DNA from 3 places in the Spartinivicinus marinus genome. Region 2 is predicted to be linked to each of the others. Evidence: predicted binding sites of a transcription regulator. Region 2 holds the regulator's gene; each other region holds the start of a gene.

Region 1 (6,199 bases), 1.2 Mb from region 2:
CATATGCAGGGGCATATCCCCAATTTCATCGAGAAACAGCGTTCCCCCCTGTGCCAGTTCAAACCGTCCAATCCGGGTGGAAATTGCCCCAGTAAATGCACCCTTTTCATGACCAAATAATTCACTTTCTAGTAATTCACCTGGGATGGCACCACAGTTAACGGGTACAAAAGGGCCATTACGACGATGAGAGTTATAATGCAGGTTTCGTGCAACAACCTCTTTACCTGTTCCAGACTCTCCAGTTATCAATACACTGACATCTTTATCAGCCACCTGAGCCATCATTTCCCGTACCTGTTGTACCTTACGGCTAGTGCCGACTAAACTGCGGAACAACTGAATTTCACGCTGCTGACTACGACCATGATGACGACTAAGCTGATATTGCTCGTGAAAAACCTGAGAACGATGCAGGCTATCTAATAGTTTGTTATAGCTAGGAGGGTAATCAATTGACGCGATAATTTGCCGTTTCAAGTCAGGGTCACAAGCTTCGGGTACCAATTGCTCGCCAATCAATAATACGGCAATACCACCATACCATTTTTGGATATCAGCAATCATCGACTCCAAAGGGCTATGGCAATCACCCAATAATAATCCGGCGATACCTTCAGGGTTAACGTCCTGTTCTTTTAATGCCTGTAACCAATGACTGGAATCCAAAGCAATAAAGTCTTCCCCTAAAAATTCCAGGATGACCTTCATTTCGTGCCGACGATTAGCATTATCATCAATTAGCAAGACTTTGATTTCTCGCCACATACCCACTTCCGCTCGACTTTCATTATTAGAGGCTGGTGCAAAACGGCTGTGATCATTACCTTTTGCAACAGCTTTATTATTGCAGAAAATACCAAACTCTCTTGAAAGACCACTTGGTAATATCATCGTCGGATGACCAAGCGATGCTTACCTCAGTAAAGTCAGAAATGTGAGATTGGTCAAATTTATGACAGGCATTCCCGCTAAAGTGACATGATTCACATTTATAATCGATTTAACGGCTTTGTGCTAGCAACCTTCATCTAATTGACATATTACAATAATGTTATTGAGGCTAATTCTTGACAGTGCCCTGCTGATTGCCAGCATAACAACCAGGCAGGTTTGCACGAGCTAAAAGTCATCGCTAGGACTAAAAAGCTTATCAATAAAAATAAAGAAAATAGATTTAAACAGATTGAAAGGCAGCGATGAAAAGCTAACGACAGGTTAATTTTGAATTTGACGGTAAGCAGTCACTCCCGCAATACCTTGTTGACACCGTTGTAACTGGCTAGCTAATTGTTGTTTATATTGCTCATACTGACTAATTGCTTGTTGATAGCCATCATACAGCTGGTGAAGCACAGTAATCACTTCAATCGGTTGATGAGCCTTATTCTGCAGCTGAGATAAAAGCGCCCGGCATTGCTGATCAAACACCTCAAACTGTTCCCAGGATTGTTGCTTAACAATAGCCTGTAACTGGTCATGTAATTGACTGAGTTGTAACACAACAGATATCGAGTGATTATTTTTCATCATTAAATACAGTTTGTGAGTGTTACCTATATTTATCTATAAGCAAACAAAAAATGCTTATCGATCAACCGCAATAGCTTACATGTTATGCATAATAATCGTATTGCTTTGTCTGTGATTAGCCGACAGCCGTTGGCTGAGCCACTTGCTCACGAATACCATCCCAACCAGTTTTCACTTCCCTTAATAATTTAATTACTTCTTCGACCAGCTCCGGGCTATTAGAAGCATTCGCTTCAAATAAGCGAAATTCCATGTACTCATAAAGGCTAAATAGGCTTTCAGCGACGTCACCACCTTGCTCTTTATCTAGAAAGCTTCTTAGCCCACCGATAATCTCAATCGCTTTATTAATAAAGCGGTTTTTTTCTTCAATTTCCTTGCGTTCAATATGACCTTTGGCGATCAACAAACGCTCTAAGGCTCCATCAATTAATAATTGAATCAGTTTATGTGGGTCTGCATCGATAATGCCCGTCTCCCGATTCACTGCCTGATATTGCTTCAGTTGATTATACGCATTCATCGATCACCTCATTCTCTCGTTATCAATCACTCTTACTACTTGCCACTAACGCATCCAATTGGGATTTGATAAAGTCTTGGGTATTTTTAAGCTTAGCAATTTGAATATCCGCTGCGGTAAACTGGGTTTCCAGCTGTTTTCTAAAGGCATTAACCCGCTCATCTAGTTTGACCCTTTCACCGGCAATATCATCCAAACTTTCTGTTAATGAATTGGTTTTGGTGGTCACGGCACCGTCTGAGGCTAAAAATGAAGTTACTTTATCAATTAATTGATCTGCCACACCGGAAATAAACGTGATTGTGCCCCGGGCACCAGTGGTGGTACCACTGACTTCCAAACGAATGCCTTCCGAATCATCTCCCACTGCCGCTGTTAGCACTTTGCCAGAACCCGTAGCGGCTTTACCATTAATCGTACCGGCTACATTCACCCCTGCCGTGCCAGTGCTCACTGATAGTCCCAGCTGGGCCGCAGTATTGGTATCAACTTGGGTAATTTCAACGGTCGATGTAGTACCAAAAGTATTAGAGGAAATCACCAACTGATTAGAGCCATCCACCGAGACTGAAACCGTTTTACCTGCATTAATTAAATTATTATCGGCATTAATTTTACTTTGAATTTCCGCCGCTAACTGCGTTGGCGAATAACTGCCTGGGGCAAGGGTTAACTCAGCGGTTTCCGTGCCATCAATTTTGATTTTAAGGGTATCGTTATTGCCATCAATGGTCGTTGAACCACCCAATGCTACCGCGCCATTTAAATTTCCTTGCGTAGCCGCCGTCGTAATATTAATAGCGTAAGTGCCTTTTTTGGTGGCATCGGTATTGGATAAGAATTTCACCTGATTATCAGAGGTACGACCTTGGCTAGCAAACAGACCAACCACATCATCAGGTGACTCTGCTAATTTTGTTTTAAATTTAACACTATCAAAAATTAAGGTTCCACCATCATTTGAGCCTGCGGAAGCAGACACTTGAGTGCTGATACCAATATCCGCCAGGCTTCGAATACTCGCAGTTTCTAAACCTTTCACCACCCCACTGAGAATTTCTCGGGTTTGAGCAGTAATACTTCGTAAAGTGGAGTCACCAATTAGCACCCCGGCTTCCAGGGTATCAGGGTTAAACGCCGTCAATTCGTTGACCAGGGATTGATAAGCGTTGAACTTGTCGACAAATTCCTGAACCCGATCAACGATAGTCGCTTCATCGCGGGTAATTGATAAGCTGGAAGCAGCACCTGTATTGGTGCCAGTCAGGTTTAATGTCACCCCTTCAATCGCATCGGATACGGTATTGGATGAGCGGGTGATGCTGATGCCATTCACTTTTAAATTGGCATCCTTGGCTTGGACAGTTTCGGTTAAATTATTGGTGGTGCCATTAAACACCAGCTGAGACAAGCCATTGATATCGGTATTGTTGCTGTCGTCATCGGTGACATTAATGGTAATGTCATTCGCTAGCCCGGTTTTAGTCGCATTAAATACCAACTGAAAGCCTGAACCGGTATCCAACACACTGGCCGAAACATCCAGCCCTGTCTCTGCATTTACTGCATCCCGAATACCTTCTAAAGTGTTATTACTGCTATTGATAGTAATATTTTTTGTGGTAGTGCCCACGGTAATACTGAGGGTACCCGTGCCAACGGTATCAGTTTTATTGGTGAAAACACTAGAAGCAAGTGAGTGGGCTTGAGCTAGTTGAGTGACTTCTATTGAAAACTGCCCCAAGGGCGCATCAGAAGAAGCTGTTGCTGAAAATGCTGAGGATGTAGTCGAGGCCTTAACAGCAAGTACATCGGCCATAGAGTCTAGTGAACGTGAGGCCAGGCGCAAATCAACCAGTGCACTTTGCACTCGTCCAAACTCTGATAGTTGAGTATTCAGGGTGTTTTCCCGGCTGGTCAAACGCTTATCAGCGGGCTCTTTTTCAACAGCAACCAGCTTATCAATCAAGTCACTGGTTAATACCCCCGATCCTATACCGATGGATGAAATACCTGCCATGGCTGCTACCTATTTAAACCCACGTTCTATCAGAAGGAACTTACTAAGCATACTCATTAAAGCGGCAATTAGCGGCAAAACTTTACCCTTCTTATCAAGCTATTTGTAATAAGCCTATAAGCAAGCTACTTACTGCAGACACTTTGCAGAATGCCTTTATCAGCTATGAATGCTTCAAGCTTGTATATTCAACAAGTGAATATCATCTTCAACATTCAAGCTTTGCGCCAACTTTAATGCCAACTCATCAGGTATTTGCCTGACGACCTCTTCTGATTTTCTATCGACTACCGTGATCACAGTCCTGCCAGAAGCAGAATCCATATCAAAACGAAGGTCTCGCTGCTGAGCCTGAACAAACTCATTCAGCTTGGTAACTGCCAGTTCAACTTGCTGCCGCTTTTGCTGTTGTGATGATTGCAACGCCTTTGCATCACCCGTATTAACATTAACAGCACGTTCAGCATGGCTGGGGCTTACATCCTGCCTCACATTTGCAGCCTTCCTTGTTTCACTCACTTCCTTGGTACTCGCTACCACCTGGGGTGGCAGTGAACTAGGCTTCGTTGTTACAGCCTCCATTCTCAAGGTAGGCGATGTCAGATCAACCTCTTTCATATCTCACCTCATCACCTCTCAAACACCAAAGCCGACACCAGTTCCCTGGTGTCGGCCCACAGCCAAGTCAACCTCTATTACTGTAGCAACGTCACTACTGGAGTAGAGATAAAACCTGCTGCGGCCTGGCATTAGCCTGAGCCAGTATCGAAATACCAGCCTGTTGTAATACCTGAGCCCGTGACAGCTCAGCAGTTTCTGCCGCAAAGTCCGCATCCTTAATCCGCGAATTGGCAGCAGATAAATTTTCACTATTAATGGTTAAGTTACTGATAGCAGACTGGAATCGGTTTTGAATCGCACCTAAATCTGCTTGTTGCTTGGAAATTTGTTCAAGGGCATTATCTACAGACTGAATAGCTTTATTAGCACCAGCAACCGTTGTGATATCTAAGTTTTTCAATAGCTGGCCATCCTGACCACCGCCGAAAGTACCTATTTGAAAGCCAGCTCTACCTATCTGTCCTGTATTCGTCGAAAGCTCAACTTTATCTCCAGCAAATAAAGAAACAGAGCTATATGTGGTTGTAGTTGCAGTAAAACCAGCATTGGTAATGTTTGTTACTGCACCTACACGAATATTCCGCCCATCTTCAGCAACCAGTCTAAACTGGTTTGCACCAAATGCTTCAGCCCTGACCCCCGTTTGCCCTGAGGCATTATTTATGGCATTTACTACCAAATTTTGTATATCACTGACAGAGCTAGTAGCCCCATATGAAACATTAATTGAGACACCATTGATTTCAACCCCTCCCGATTGTGCAGTGCCAGCAGTAATTGCCCCACTAATCACAAAAGTTGTATTGGCCTTAGCTGTCACACCTGTTTGTCCACTAACTAAGTTGATTGCTGCTGCTTTAGCAATTGCACTAAATGAGCTATCTACAATCGATGACGTATCAAATGATGCTTGAGTTGGTCCTACTGCTACACCATTTATTACCAAATCCCCCGTAGCTAAGGCAGCATTTGTTACATTATCACCAGCTACACCACTATTTACACCACTGTAGCTACCTACTTCAAAGCCTGCATTATCAATAGCACCTGTTGTGGTATCTAAGGTAATATCCTTGCCATCCTGGGATATAAGTGAATAAGTCCCAATAAATGTACCAGCAGCTCCCAAGCCAATAGCACTCGTATTCACTGTGCCATCCGCCAAAACAATATTACGTCCATCAGAAGCTGTTAATGTAATGCCAGTAGTTGCATTACCATCAAAAGAAGCTACTACTCCTGTCTGCCCTGACTTTTCATTTATTGCTGCCGCAACATTCAGCAAGTTGGCTTCTGTCGATAATGCCGCATCAGTCGAAACACTGATTGAAACACCATTGATTGAAATACCTTTTCCCTGATTATCAGTTGATGTCGCATATGTGTTACCCGCTACAGATGTACCATCTACCTTCGCAACAACTCCTGTTTGCTCAGATACTTTGTTGACAGCAGCAGCTTTTGCAATCGCACTTTGTGCTTGAGAACCCGTTGAGAAGGAG
Region 2 (6,199 bases):
CAACAGCGCTTCAAACTCATCCTCAGTAATTTCATCACCACCAGCGGCGGTTGGCGCTGCCGCTTTAACCTCTGATGATTCATCTGCCACTGCATCTAACAGCTTTTCAAACTCTGCATCAGTGATATCCCCCCCTCCTTCAGTGCCAGCATTCGCAGTCGGTTGCTGGGGTGTGGTGGAGGCTGGCTCTGGTTCAGTAGGTGCAGGTTCCGGCGGTGCAGCTGCTTCTGCGGCAGGTGCAGCCCCTTCAGGCTGGGCTAAGTCAGCCAGAGCCTTTAATAACTCAGGATCAGCAGGTGTTGGCTCAACCCGGTCACGTACCTGGCTGAACATTTCATTAATGGTATCGAGTGCTTGCAACACCACATCCATTAATTCAGTCGAGACCTTCCGCTGCCCGTTACGCAGCATATCAAAAACGTTTTCAGCCACATGACAGCAGTCAACAAGACTATTTAATTGAAGAAACCCTGCTCCTCCTTTAACGGTGTGGAATCCCCGGAAAATAGCATTTAATAAATCCATATCATCGGGGCTATTTTCCAGGTCAACGAGCTGTTCAGAAAGCAGCTCTAAGATTTCTCCGGCTTCGACTAAAAAATCCTGCAGGATGTCTTCATCAGCCTCGAAACTCATGAGACAGCTCCCCTAAAACCCCAAACTAGAAAGCAAATCATCAACATCATCTTGGCCTGACACTACATCGACCCGTTCCTCTGCTTTGATTTGTGGACCTTCAGCAGCGATAGAATCTTCTTCAGTTACTGTTATTTCATGTTCAATACCAGTCAGTTTATCTACCTGACCCGCCATCCTGACGAGGTCAACTAAACTGTCTTCTACCTGCTGAACAAGCTCAACGACTCTTTTAATAACCTGACCAGTTAAGTCCTGATAATTTTGTGCAACTAAAATTTCAGTTAAGTTGCTATGGACTTGATTAACTTGTTTTTCACTGCGATCTAAAAACTCATCCATCTGTTTATAAAGCTTTCTAAATTCATCAGGGTTCATTTGTCGCTTGCGAATTTTTGACCACTCATCTCGTAAGCTATGAGCATCAGACTTTAATTCACCGACTATCGGCATACAGTTATCCACCAAATCCATGGTGGTATTTGCCGCACTTTCAGTCATCTTTGTGACATATTCCAAACGATCAGAAGCGTCCACCATATCTGACATATTTTCTTGATCGCCACCTGCCAGCCCCGCTTCAACATGAAAGTTTCGAATCGACTCATGTAATGCCCGGGTTAGTCTGCCTACCTCTTTATATAAGCTTTTATCCCTAACCTCGTTAATTTCCTGAATGACTTCTATGGCATCTTTTAAATTGCCTTTTTCCAGATGCTCCACCATTTTTTGAGCCTGCTCTTTCAGGCTCGTTTCAAATTCAGTGGGTGCCTGGTCTTTTAATTTATCAAGCAGCGACATATATACCTCTTAACCACCTGCTTCAACACGCTCGAAAATCTTTTCGATTTTCTCCTTCAACACCGCAGCAGTAAAAGGTTTTACTACATAGCCATTCACACCGGCCTGAGCAGCTTCAATAATCTGATCGCGCTTGGCTTCAGCAGTTACCATTAAAACAGGAAGTGCATTTAGTTTTGGGTCTGCCCTTACAGCTTTGAGTAAGTCAATACCTGTCATACCCGGCATATTCCAGTCGGTCACCAGAAAATCAAAGCCACCACTTTGCAACATAGGTAGTGCAGTTTGCCCGTCATCAGCTTCTGACGTATTAGTGAAACCTAAGTCACGTAACAAGTTTTTTATAATCCGTCTCATCGTAGAGAAATCATCTACGATCAGAATTTTCATATTTTTGTCCAAAGCGACCTCCATCAAGCCACATTGATGTTTGTGCTGAACATCTAACTTACTAGTCTAGTAGGTCATTAAGAGGGTGCCAGTCTATTCAACTGCCCAGTCTTGCAGACGTGCTCGAAGCCGAGCAGCAGCTTGACTGTGAAGCTGACTTACACGTGACTCACTCACCCCCAATACCATGCCAATTTCCTTGAGGTTAAGCTCTTCGTCATAATAGAGTGAGAGCAATAACTGCTCTCGTTCCGGTAGCGTGGCAATGGCTTTAGCCAGTGCTTTTTTAAATTGCTCAGTTTGATGCTTGGTTGGCGGCGATGATTGTTGTTGATCCGCTAACCAAGAGTGCCTTCCATCTTGGCTACTCAGTAATTCTTCAAAGCTAAATAACCGGCTTGAAGCTGTATCACTTAACAGCTGATGGTATTCAGTTAAGCTCAATCCTAATTCTTCTGCAATTTCTCCATCTTTTGCGTCGCGTCCAAGTCTCGCTTCAAGCCCACTGATTGCTTCTGTAATCCGCCGACTATTTCGATGTACCGAGCGAGGTACCCAATCCCCTTTGCGAATTTCATCAAGCATAGCGCCGCGAATGCGAATACCCGCATAGGTTTCAAAGGTGGCACCTTTGCTCCCATCATACTTTTTAGCAGCCTCTAATAGGCCTATCATGCCTGCTTGTAATAAATCATCTAATTGCACCTGAGATGGCAGCCGGGCAGCTAAATGATGGGCAATTCGTTTCACTAAACCAGTATATTGTTCAATTAATTGCTGGTTAAATTGCTGTCCTGACTTAGAATACAAACCGGCTTCATTCGACACCATAAAATTGCCTATTACCTTCCTACTTCACCAGCAACCAGGTTTTCAATAAAAAATTCTAAATGACCTCGCGGTGATGACGGGAGAGGAAAGGCATCGACTTTTTGTGCTAGTGCTCGAATTGCCACAGCAGCTTTAGAACGGGGGTAGATATCAATAACAGCACGTTGCCGCATAACAGCCTTTCGTACAGCCTCATCCTGCGGGATAGCACCCAAATATTGCAGTGCCACTTCTAAAAATCGATCAGTTACATTGGCTAGTTTATTATATATATTATGGCCTTCCTGCTGAGTTCTCACCATATTAGCCACGACTCGAAACCGCAATAAACCATAATCACGGTGCAATAATTTAATCAAAGCGTAAGCATCAGTAATTGAGGTAGGCTCATCAGTAACAACAATAATTAATTCTTGCGCCGCTCGAACAAAACTAATGACCGTATCGGAAATACCCGCTGCGGTATCGATGATTAGCATGTCCAATTGGTTACTGAGCTCGCTGAAGGCTGAAATCATTCCCGCATGTTCCTGGGGACTCAGCTCAGTCATTTTCTGAGTGCCGGAAGAAGCAGGAATAATTCGAACACCACCCGGGCCTTGTAAAATAATATCTCTTAAATCACAGCGCCCAGCCAATACATCTGCCATATTCCGAGTCGGGGATAAGCCCAATAAAATATCTACATTTGCCAACCCTAAATCAGCATCTAGCAGCATCACCCGCCGCCCCAGTTCCGCCAATGCTATGCTCAAATTTACTGCTAGATTTGTTTTACCTACTCCCCCTTTTGCTCCGGTCACTGCCACTACTTGTACTGGATGTTTGATCATATGCGGAATAATCCTGGTTATATCCTTAATGAATAGCTCATCGCATCAACCTCCTAAAACTCATTCATTGCCACCATACTCTTCAACTGAGTACAGATAATAAGGAGCACGCTATATGGAGGTACTCCCCTTAGCGCCTTATTTATTATTCTCATCCCCTTTTCATTGGGCACAGGGTTATTAACCAACATTGGCTTGCATAGGAGGTGTTACAGCTACAGGATTGGCCTGCATATAAGCTGACATTAGCTCATTTTCTGCTAACTCAGCATGTTGGCTGAGGGCCACCGCACGACTAATCAATTGATAAGCTCGTGCTTGGTGAATATCATCCGGAATCCGCTGGCCATCAGTGACATAAGAAACCGCAAGGTGTTTATCCATTAGCAGCTCAATTGCTTCCCCCAGCCTGGAAGCCTCATCCAGTTTAGTTAACACCCCCCCTACCAACCGAGTTTGACTATATATGTTATAAGCCACTTGCAGCACTTGTTGCTGGCTGGTTGTCGCTAAAACCAGCAAGCTTCGCACCATTGGCCTCACCTGATTCAATATAGATAATTGTAGCTGCAATTTGGGATCTTGGTGATTAAGCCCCGCCGTATCAATTAAGACCAACGATTTTTTCTGAAAGCTATCTAACACGGCTTGTAATTGCTGGCCATCTCCCACCACTTTAACGGGTACATTTAATATTTTACCCAAGGTTTTAATTTGGTCCGTGGCACCAATTCGAAAGGTGTCCATGGTGACTAATGCCAGTTTATCGGTACCGTGTTTTAATGCATAACGGGTAGCAAGTTTACCAATAGTCGTCGTTTTCCCTGCGCCAGTAGGACCGACACAAGCAAAAATCCCCCCTTGATCAACAATATCTTTAGAGGTAATAGGTAATTTCTTCACCAGATTGGCCAATACATGTCGCCAAGCATCAAGGCCTTGTTGTTGTAGAGGTAAATTCGCTAGTAACTGTTGACAATAATGGCCACTAAAACCTATCGCCTGTAATTTTTTCCAAAGCTGTGCCTTAGCCGGATTTTGCTTACAGTATTTTAACCAGCCCAACTGCCCTAACTGTTGTTCTAGTAATGCCCGCATCCCACTGACTTCATTTTGCAATGCACTAAATTGATGATCAGTGACATTAGGTTGTACAACAGATGTTACTGTCGTATCCATTTTATCAGCTGACTTTACGCCAGACGTTGCCCGCAGCTGTAAATTCACATCGGTTGTTGTAGCACTGCCCTGCTGAGCACGATTAATCACCTGCTTCGCTTGGTTAATTGCCACACGCAGCTGTTGTTTTTCCTCATTTAATAAAGGTTCAGGTGTCACAGGACCTGGTGGCCTGGTTGGCTGGGGTAATTCTAAAGTCGCTAATACCTCAACCCCCCCCGCCACTTTTTGTTGATTTAAAATCGTTGCATCAAGCCCTAGATCATTTTTCACCAGCCGCATGGCTTGTCGCATATCCGCTGCAAAATAACGTTTTATTGTCATGCCACTTAACCCCTGCGCACTCAACGGCCAAAACACTACAACTTAAGTCTTTTGGCGCAACGTTCCACGTAAGTTGTTTAGACTCACCATGTAGCCTTACCTTAACCAGCCTTATTGCTGGCTAATTATGTTACTGGCCGACGGTTGCTTCTATTGTGACCTGCTTGTTATCAGGTACTTCCTGGTAAGAAAGCACATGTAAATTCGGCACACCAAACCGGGCAAATCGAGCTAAAAACGGCCTGATCAGTGCTGCCACCAATAATATGGCAGGTTTTCCGGCTAGCTCTTGCCGCTGACAAGCTTCAGCCAAAGACTGCTGTAACTGCTCTGCCATACCCGGTTCTAACACAACTGAGTCAATCGTTGCAGCACCAGACTGTTTCGCTTGTTGTACAGACTGCAGCAACATCTGTTCCAACTGAGGTGCTAAAGTAACGACCGGAATTTGCAGGTCAGTACCCACCAACCCTTGGACGATAGATCGAGATAAAGCCTCTCTGGCAGCGGCGGTGAGTGTGGCAGGATCTTGACTGATCATTGCAGCTTCCGCCAAAGCTTCGGCAATGGTTCGAATATCTCTAACTGGGACTTTTTCCAGTAATAAATTCTGCAGCACTTTTAGTAATAAACTGATGGATAATTTATTGGGTACTAAATCTTCAGCCAGCTTCGGCGACTGCTTGGCTAATAAGTCCAACATCTGTTGTACTTCTTCATGACCAATCAACTCATGGGCATGTTTATGGATAATCTGATTTAAATGTGTAGCAACCACGGTGGATGCATCCACTACGGTATAGCCCAAGGTTTGGGCTTGCTCCTTTAAGTTTGACTCAATCCAAATGGCATCCAAACCAAACGCAGGGTCCTTGGCTTCAATCCCTTGTAATGAGCCAAAAACTTGACCAGGGTTAATTGCCAAGTCACGATCTGGGTGTACTTCTGCCTCACTGATTGTCACCCCCATTAACGTTATACGATAGGCGTTGGGTAATAAATCCAGGTTGTCACGAATATGCACCGAAGGCATCAAAAACCCCAGCTCTTGAGACAATTTTTTTCTGACCCCTTTAATTCGGCTCAACAACTCTCCTCCCTGCGTCTTATCCACAAGAGGAATTAGCCGATAACCAACTTCTAAACCAATCATATCGACCGGGGTAACATCATCCCAACCTAACTCTTTTACCTCCGGTGCTGCT
Region 3 (6,199 bases), 280 kb from region 2:
TTGCTTCGCTTGTGCAGGGTAATTACTAAAGCTAATGACCCCGACGACTTTATCACCAGCGCCTGCTGCAAATAATAGTTCTGTTGTATGAGGCGCTAAACTAATGATACGTTTGGCTGGGGAGGTCAGCTTCACCCATTGCCGGGCATCATCTTTAACAGCAATTGCTGTACTCGCCGATAGCTGGCTTGAATAAGCCCCCCCCCAGAAAAACAAGCCAATACCAAGAGCACCCGTTAATAAGTGATCAACAAGTACTTTAAAGCACCAGCCGTATTTAATTCTCATGAAGCTTCAAGCTGGGTGACAATAAACTGATCCAACTCTTCTGCCGTAAAAGGCCAGCCTAACTCGGCCTGCTGGTTTGCTAGAGCAATTACAGGGATACGAATGCCGTAACGATCAAACAGGTCTGGATCAAAGGCAATTTCTTGCGCAGTAATAGTGAAATGATAGCGCTCAGCCACTGGTTGTAATAATGCCAGTGCTTGATCACATAAATGGCAACCAGTGGTGGTATACAGAATAACAGATGACATAACAATCACTTAGCGGCAAACAAGCCGCCAAGTGTAACCAAGTCAGACTGTTTTCACCATTTTTCTTAACTCGTTAATGGTTCTAGCAGTTTCTGACTGACTTCAGCTAACCGAGGAATCAACACCCCTTCATCAGCAAACAAGTCTTCAGCTTTGGTCAATAATTCTTGTAATAAATTAACTGGCTGGTTGAAACGCTCTGCCGCCTTCAAATAGGTTTGTTGCAGTTGTTCTGCATATTCAGCCAGTGGCTGCAAGCCAGCTGCTTTACTGGGAAGCCCTGCAACTGATTGATAAGTATCAGTCGCTTGCCGTACCTCTGCTGAATATAAATTGAGCGCAAAGCTCTGTAACTGAGAGGTATCAAAGTTAAGTGACAAGGCTTTTTCAAACGCAGTGGCGATGTCACCCTCATAAAAGTCATTGGCAAGGGCAAACACATCATTAAGTAAGCCATTGATGGCCTCTTGCTCCTCCAGGTCCAACTCTCCGTTAATAGCAAGCTGAAACTGCTGATGCTGATAGTATTCAAAGCTTTCTTCTGCAACAAGCGTCTGTCTACCATTGTGGTGGGCTTGGGCACGACCACTAAATGACTGATAGGCCTCTAATGCAGAGGCTTGGATAGTCACCACATCACCGTCACGCGTGGTCACCTTGAATGAAAAGTCTTGCTGACTGAGTACACTAGCTGTTTGCACATGACTGGTTAACTGACTACCAGATAAATCCGGAGCAGTGGCTGGTGCAGCTTCAACTGGGGTCGTAGTTGCTGGTGACTCACTGGTAGATGAATCAATGGTCGTTGTGGGTAAAAAGTGATCACGAAGCTGGGATAACCCCCGCTCAATTTGTTGAAATGCGCTATCCACCCCCTGATCAATGGTTTCTGATAAACCACCTAATGCATCCAAAACTTCCTTCGCTTCTGCAAACCCTTGCTGAACCCCCGCAATTGCCTGGTCAAATAAGCGGGTTAGCTGCTCTTCACCGGCGCCATTGGCAGCCTCCTTAGCAAGCCGACTAGCCACAAACTGCAATACATTCCCTGCTACCGTGCTAGCAGAAAACTCATTGACTGGCTGTACTTTTGTAATTGAGGGATCTGGTTCTGCCAGGTTATTCAATGATGAAGGCACAACAGACTGACTCTGCTCAAGCGCTTTATGGTTTTGAGCAGATGTTTGCTTATCAAGCCCTTGATACAGCGACTGTAACAATCCATTGGGCTGGTTAAGTGTGATGGGGTTAAATGACATATGAGTCACCCTTAATCTAGTAGCAGTTCCTTAACATAGGTATCGGCACGCTTTTTTAAACACTTGAACCATTAGCTATAATAATTTTGTTTGACTTAATCAGCCCTTATCACCGATGGTTTCTAAAATGAAAAACAACTATGGCTAAACCTTCCCGCCAACAACTGTTAGCGCAACTAAAACTGCCACCCAACGCCACTCTAGAAGACATCAAAAGGGCCTACCGATATCATGCAAAGCGGCTCCATCCTGATAAAAACCCCAGTCAAGACACCACAGAAGCATTTCAGCAACTACAACAGACGTATCGGTTATTAGTTAAGGATTTTCAACAAACTTCCCTAACATTGTCTGAAAGTCACGACACATCAGCCGTAGATATTACTGAACAAGTAAAGCGCAACCAGCAGCAGCTTGCAAAAACTTATGGTGTGAATACTTCCATCGAAAAACCACCCCACCTGTCGTCAACTGCTAGTTCTGAGACAACTATACTGCCCACCTGCCAACGCTGTGGTCAGTGTAAAATAAACTTAACTAAACGACAGTTTTGCCAGGTAATAGGGTTGCTCTACAAAAGTCGCCAACGACAAGTTGAGGGTATTTGGTGTTTAAGCTGCAGTTGGCGACTAAGTTTGTGGTATAACTGCCTTAATTTAATATTAGGGTGGTGGTCACTACCGGCAGGCCCCTGGCACACGTTAAAAGCCTTTTGGTATAATGCCACCAAAAGTTATCAACCAAAAAAACAGCTTGAATTACTCGTTACTTTAGTTAACGCCCTTTATCAGCAACATGATTATGGCAAAGCCGTTAATTTTGCTTATCAGCTGTTGTCGTCTGCCCCTCCACCCAATCGTGCCATCCAACATAACTGTTATCGATTATTAGACAACCTGGGTAATCCTCTTAAACCACCACTGCCCAATCTATTTCCCTGGTACTGGCCTGTTAGTCATGGTGGGTTAATTTTATTTTTACTTATCCTCATCACCAGTCCATTGGTTATTAACATTGCGCTACAACGGTCTTATCTCCCTTCAGAGCCTTTTAAAATTCGCCCTACGCCACTTTATACTAATGAGCGGCTGGGCTTGCATTACACCCTAACAGAAACCAAGCTTTATACCGCAGCCAACCTGACCAGCCCTGTCAAAGTATTATTAGGCAGTTATCATCCTATAAAAGTAACCAAAGTGATTAATAAAACCTGGCTACAAGTGACTTATAACAATAAGCGTTACTTTACCCGTGAAGCACTTATTGGTTTTGGCAATGCCCGCACAGCCAAAAAACTGAAATGTAACCAATACCCCCAACGTAAGCCATTTAGCGGAGAGTTAATGGGCAAGCAGGTTGGCCAGCAGTCTCTCAAACTAACCAACCTTTTTAAGCAGGATACGGTGATTACTTTTTATCAAGGCAAGCACCCCGTACAAAAAGCGTTCATTAATGCCAGCACAACAGCAGTACTTCCTCATTTACCCGCCGGTATTACCCACTTAAGTGCTACTTTTGGCAAATTTTATAATCAAGCCTGTGGCCAGTTTACCTATATTACAGGCACAATAAGCCAAAATATCACACTCTTTGGCCAGCAAGCGGAGTTATCATTAAAACCCTCTGCTTAGGGATTTTTACTTTCATTGAAATAGACCTTAGGGCACCAACTCTGGACTCGCTATGGATTTCTCTTTTTACAACCAACTACTGTTAATTTTTGCCTGCTCTGTCATGGCTATTGCTGTTTTGAATAAGCTGCGTATGCCACCTATTTTAGGTTACCTGGCAGTAGGTATTATCCTTGGCCCTGCGGTTAGCGATAGTATTGCTGATTACCAAACTATTGCCTTATTAGCTGAAATAGGTGTCGTATTTTTACTATTTTCAATTGGCTTAGAGTTTTCTTTTGCTCAGCTGACCGCCATGCGCCGAATGGTATTAGGTTTAGGGGGCGCTCAGGTACTCTCAGTCACTGCTGTTATTTTTCTGGTTGGTTGGTTATTGCAACTACCGGTATCCATCGCACTACTTGCCGCTGCTGGCATGGCGCTTTCTTCTACTGCCATCGTTTCAAAAGAGCTGACTGAACATAATGAGTTAAGAACAGAGCATGGCCAAACCACTATCGCTATTTTAATTTTTCAGGATATTGCCGCCGTATTATTTTTAACCTTAATTCCCGCCTTAGGTAATGACAGTTATCAAGCACTTGGCCATGCTGTATTGCTTGCTTTAGGGAAAAGCATTGGACTTTTCGTCGCGATGTTGCTTATTGGTAAATTCTTGTTACCCAAGTTATTTCATGAAGTTGCCACTGTTCGCTCTCAAGAACTTTTTCTGCTCACTGTGTTAGTTATTGCACTGTTTGCTGGATGGATTACCCACTTTTTGTCTTTATCAATGGCATTAGGAGGCTTTTTAGCTGGTATGATGTTAGGTGAAAGTCACTACAGACACCAGATTGAACATGATATCAGACCCTTCCGTGATGTGTTGCTAGGACTGTTTTTTGTCTCAGTAGGCGCCATGCTTAACTTGCACTTATTTGTCCAAAACTGGTTTATTATTCTCATCGCTACCGCTAGCTTACTCTTAGTCAAAAGCGTATTAATTACTTTGCTTGCTCAATTATTTGGCCAAAAAAGAGAAACCGCATTAACCACTGGTCTTTATCTCTCACAAAGTGGTGAGTTTTGTCTGGCATTGATTGCTTTAGCGGGTAAACAACAACTGGTTGACCAGGAAACGCAATCTATTCTGCTAGCTGTGAGTATTTTATCCATGGTGACTACACCTTTTCTCATTCGCTATAGCAGTTTAATTATTAAATGGCTGTTTCCCCAGTCTCCTATTACCCCCGCAGATACTCACGAACAAGAAATTGCTCAGCTTGCCCATAAGCTGAATCAACATACGATTATTTGCGGCTATGGTCGGGTGGGGCAATCTATTGGTCGATTTTTAAAACAACAACAGCTGCCTTATACGGCTTTGGATGATGACCCCATCAGAATCAAGGAAGCCAGCATCGCTGAGTCTCATATTTACTTTGGCGACTGTCGACGCACCGAGCTACTTAAAGCCATAGGCGTAGGTAAAGCCCGTTTAGCCATCGTTTGTATTGATGATCCTACGCAGGCCATTACCATCACCAAAAATATTCGCAGCTTACGCCATGATATCCCAATTATTGTCAGAACTCGTGATGATACTTATTTGGATGCCCTGAAATCAGCCGGTGCAACCGAAGTCATTCCTGAGGTGATGGAGTCTAGCTTAATGATTATCAGCCATGTATTAGTCATGCTTGACCAACCCGCTATCCAGGTTAGAAAACAAATAGACCAAGTAAGAAAAGATCGTTATCAACTATTACATGGCTACTATCAAGGTGAAAAAAGCACCCTTGTGGACCCTAAAGGCAAACCCAGACAAATACTGCATGCCATCACCCTGAGGGAAGATGCTGCTTGTATCAACCTGCCTGTGAGTGAGCTGTTACAGGTTAGCCCTACTGTGGAAATACAGGATATCAAAAGAAACGATCAGTCCATTGCTGACCAGCTTGATACTCCAATACAACAGGGTGATTGCATTTTAGTGTCCGGGTTAGCTGAAGAGATAGAGCAAGTAGAGACTTTGTTACTTTCAGGCTGACAACGCCTCTAGCCTGGGTATGCTATGGGCTACTCAACTAGTTGAGCTATCCCCCTTCTGTAACCTAACCCCCTTCTGCAAATAGGGCTAAGAATTTTTGGGCTTCTGGCTGTACTTCAGTAAACTGAAGCCCAATATGAAAGTTCACCGTTCTAATCACCACATGCCTTACTTGAGCGCGCGCATAAATTGTTAAACTCTTACTATTGTGGCTGGCCTGAATCATAACGGGAATAATCTGCCTCATTTTAAAGTTAGCTCCCGTCTCTAACAAAACCCCATGCTCAGACACATTAACCGTTTTGGCAGGAATAACTTTATCACCATCTTTTATTGCGGCTTTCCAACGGACAGCCCTACGCGGGGACCGCCTTTGCTCGTGCTGCTCTTGTTCTGTCATTTGCTATCAACTACTGGCTAATACTAAGTCAACTACTCATACCAAACAGTATAGCGTTATCCGAACAACTGCATCAGGACACAGTCATTTTATGTACCGTGATCAATGGTCAGGTATTTTAACAATCTGTTAGCGCACTGCTTTTAACTTCAATTAACCACTTGATTTTATACAGCTATCACTAACCAGGCATAGTTTCTGCCTTAGTTGCAGTATAATTATTAAGGGAGTACAACTGATGAATGATCCTCGCTCAGGCGAATTATCCTATCCAGGACAGCGCTCAGATCGTTTTATTTTTAAAGAGAATTATTGGTATTTTAAAACAAGAGAAGATTTAA

The links. Region 2 encodes FliA, which starts transcription of late flagellar genes. Its sites were predicted from a motif close to CTAAAGTTNNNNNNNNNNCNGCCGATA; they were not measured.
Region 1: a site for FliA is predicted at 4,136-4,162, ahead of fliD (flagellar filament capping protein FliD). Genes of this name have one in related genera too.
Region 3: a site for FliA is predicted at 1,839-1,865, ahead of OQE68_RS23660 (DUF5610 domain-containing protein). Genes of this name have one in related genera too.

What each region holds. Positions count from the first base shown of each region.
Region 1 covers NZ_JAPJZK010000001.1:6,170,575-6,176,773, forward strand. The annotation lists gene OQE68_RS27155 (sigma-54 dependent transcriptional regulator) at 1-768, opposite strand, end outside; gene OQE68_RS27160 (hypothetical protein) at 1,219-1,533, opposite strand; gene fliS (flagellar export chaperone FliS) at 1,649-2,056, opposite strand; gene fliD (flagellar filament capping protein FliD) at 2,079-4,076, opposite strand; gene OQE68_RS27175 (flagellar protein FlaG) at 4,251-4,694, opposite strand; gene OQE68_RS27180 (flagellin N-terminal helical domain-containing protein) at 4,789-6,199, opposite strand, start outside.
Region 2 covers NZ_JAPJZK010000001.1:4,981,174-4,987,372, reverse strand. The annotation lists gene OQE68_RS22390 (chemotaxis protein CheA) at 1-636, opposite strand, end outside; gene OQE68_RS22385 (protein phosphatase CheZ) at 649-1,437, opposite strand; gene cheY (chemotaxis response regulator CheY) at 1,447-1,827, opposite strand; gene OQE68_RS22375 (RNA polymerase sigma factor FliA) at 1,921-2,658, opposite strand; gene OQE68_RS22370 (MinD/ParA family protein) at 2,670-3,491, opposite strand; gene flhF (flagellar biosynthesis GTPase FlhF) at 3,672-4,994, opposite strand; gene flhA (flagellar biosynthesis protein FlhA) at 5,125-6,199, opposite strand, start outside.
Region 3 covers NZ_JAPJZK010000001.1:5,263,601-5,269,799, reverse strand. The annotation lists gene OQE68_RS23670 (cobalamin-binding protein) at 1-288, opposite strand, end outside; gene OQE68_RS23665 (glutaredoxin family protein) at 285-539, opposite strand; gene OQE68_RS23660 (DUF5610 domain-containing protein) at 605-1,798, opposite strand; gene OQE68_RS23655 (J domain-containing protein) at 1,939-3,429, shown strand; gene OQE68_RS23650 (monovalent cation:proton antiporter family protein) at 3,482-5,458, shown strand; gene OQE68_RS23645 (PilZ domain-containing protein) at 5,523-5,858, opposite strand; gene OQE68_RS23640 (DUF6316 family protein) at 6,097-6,199, shown strand, end outside.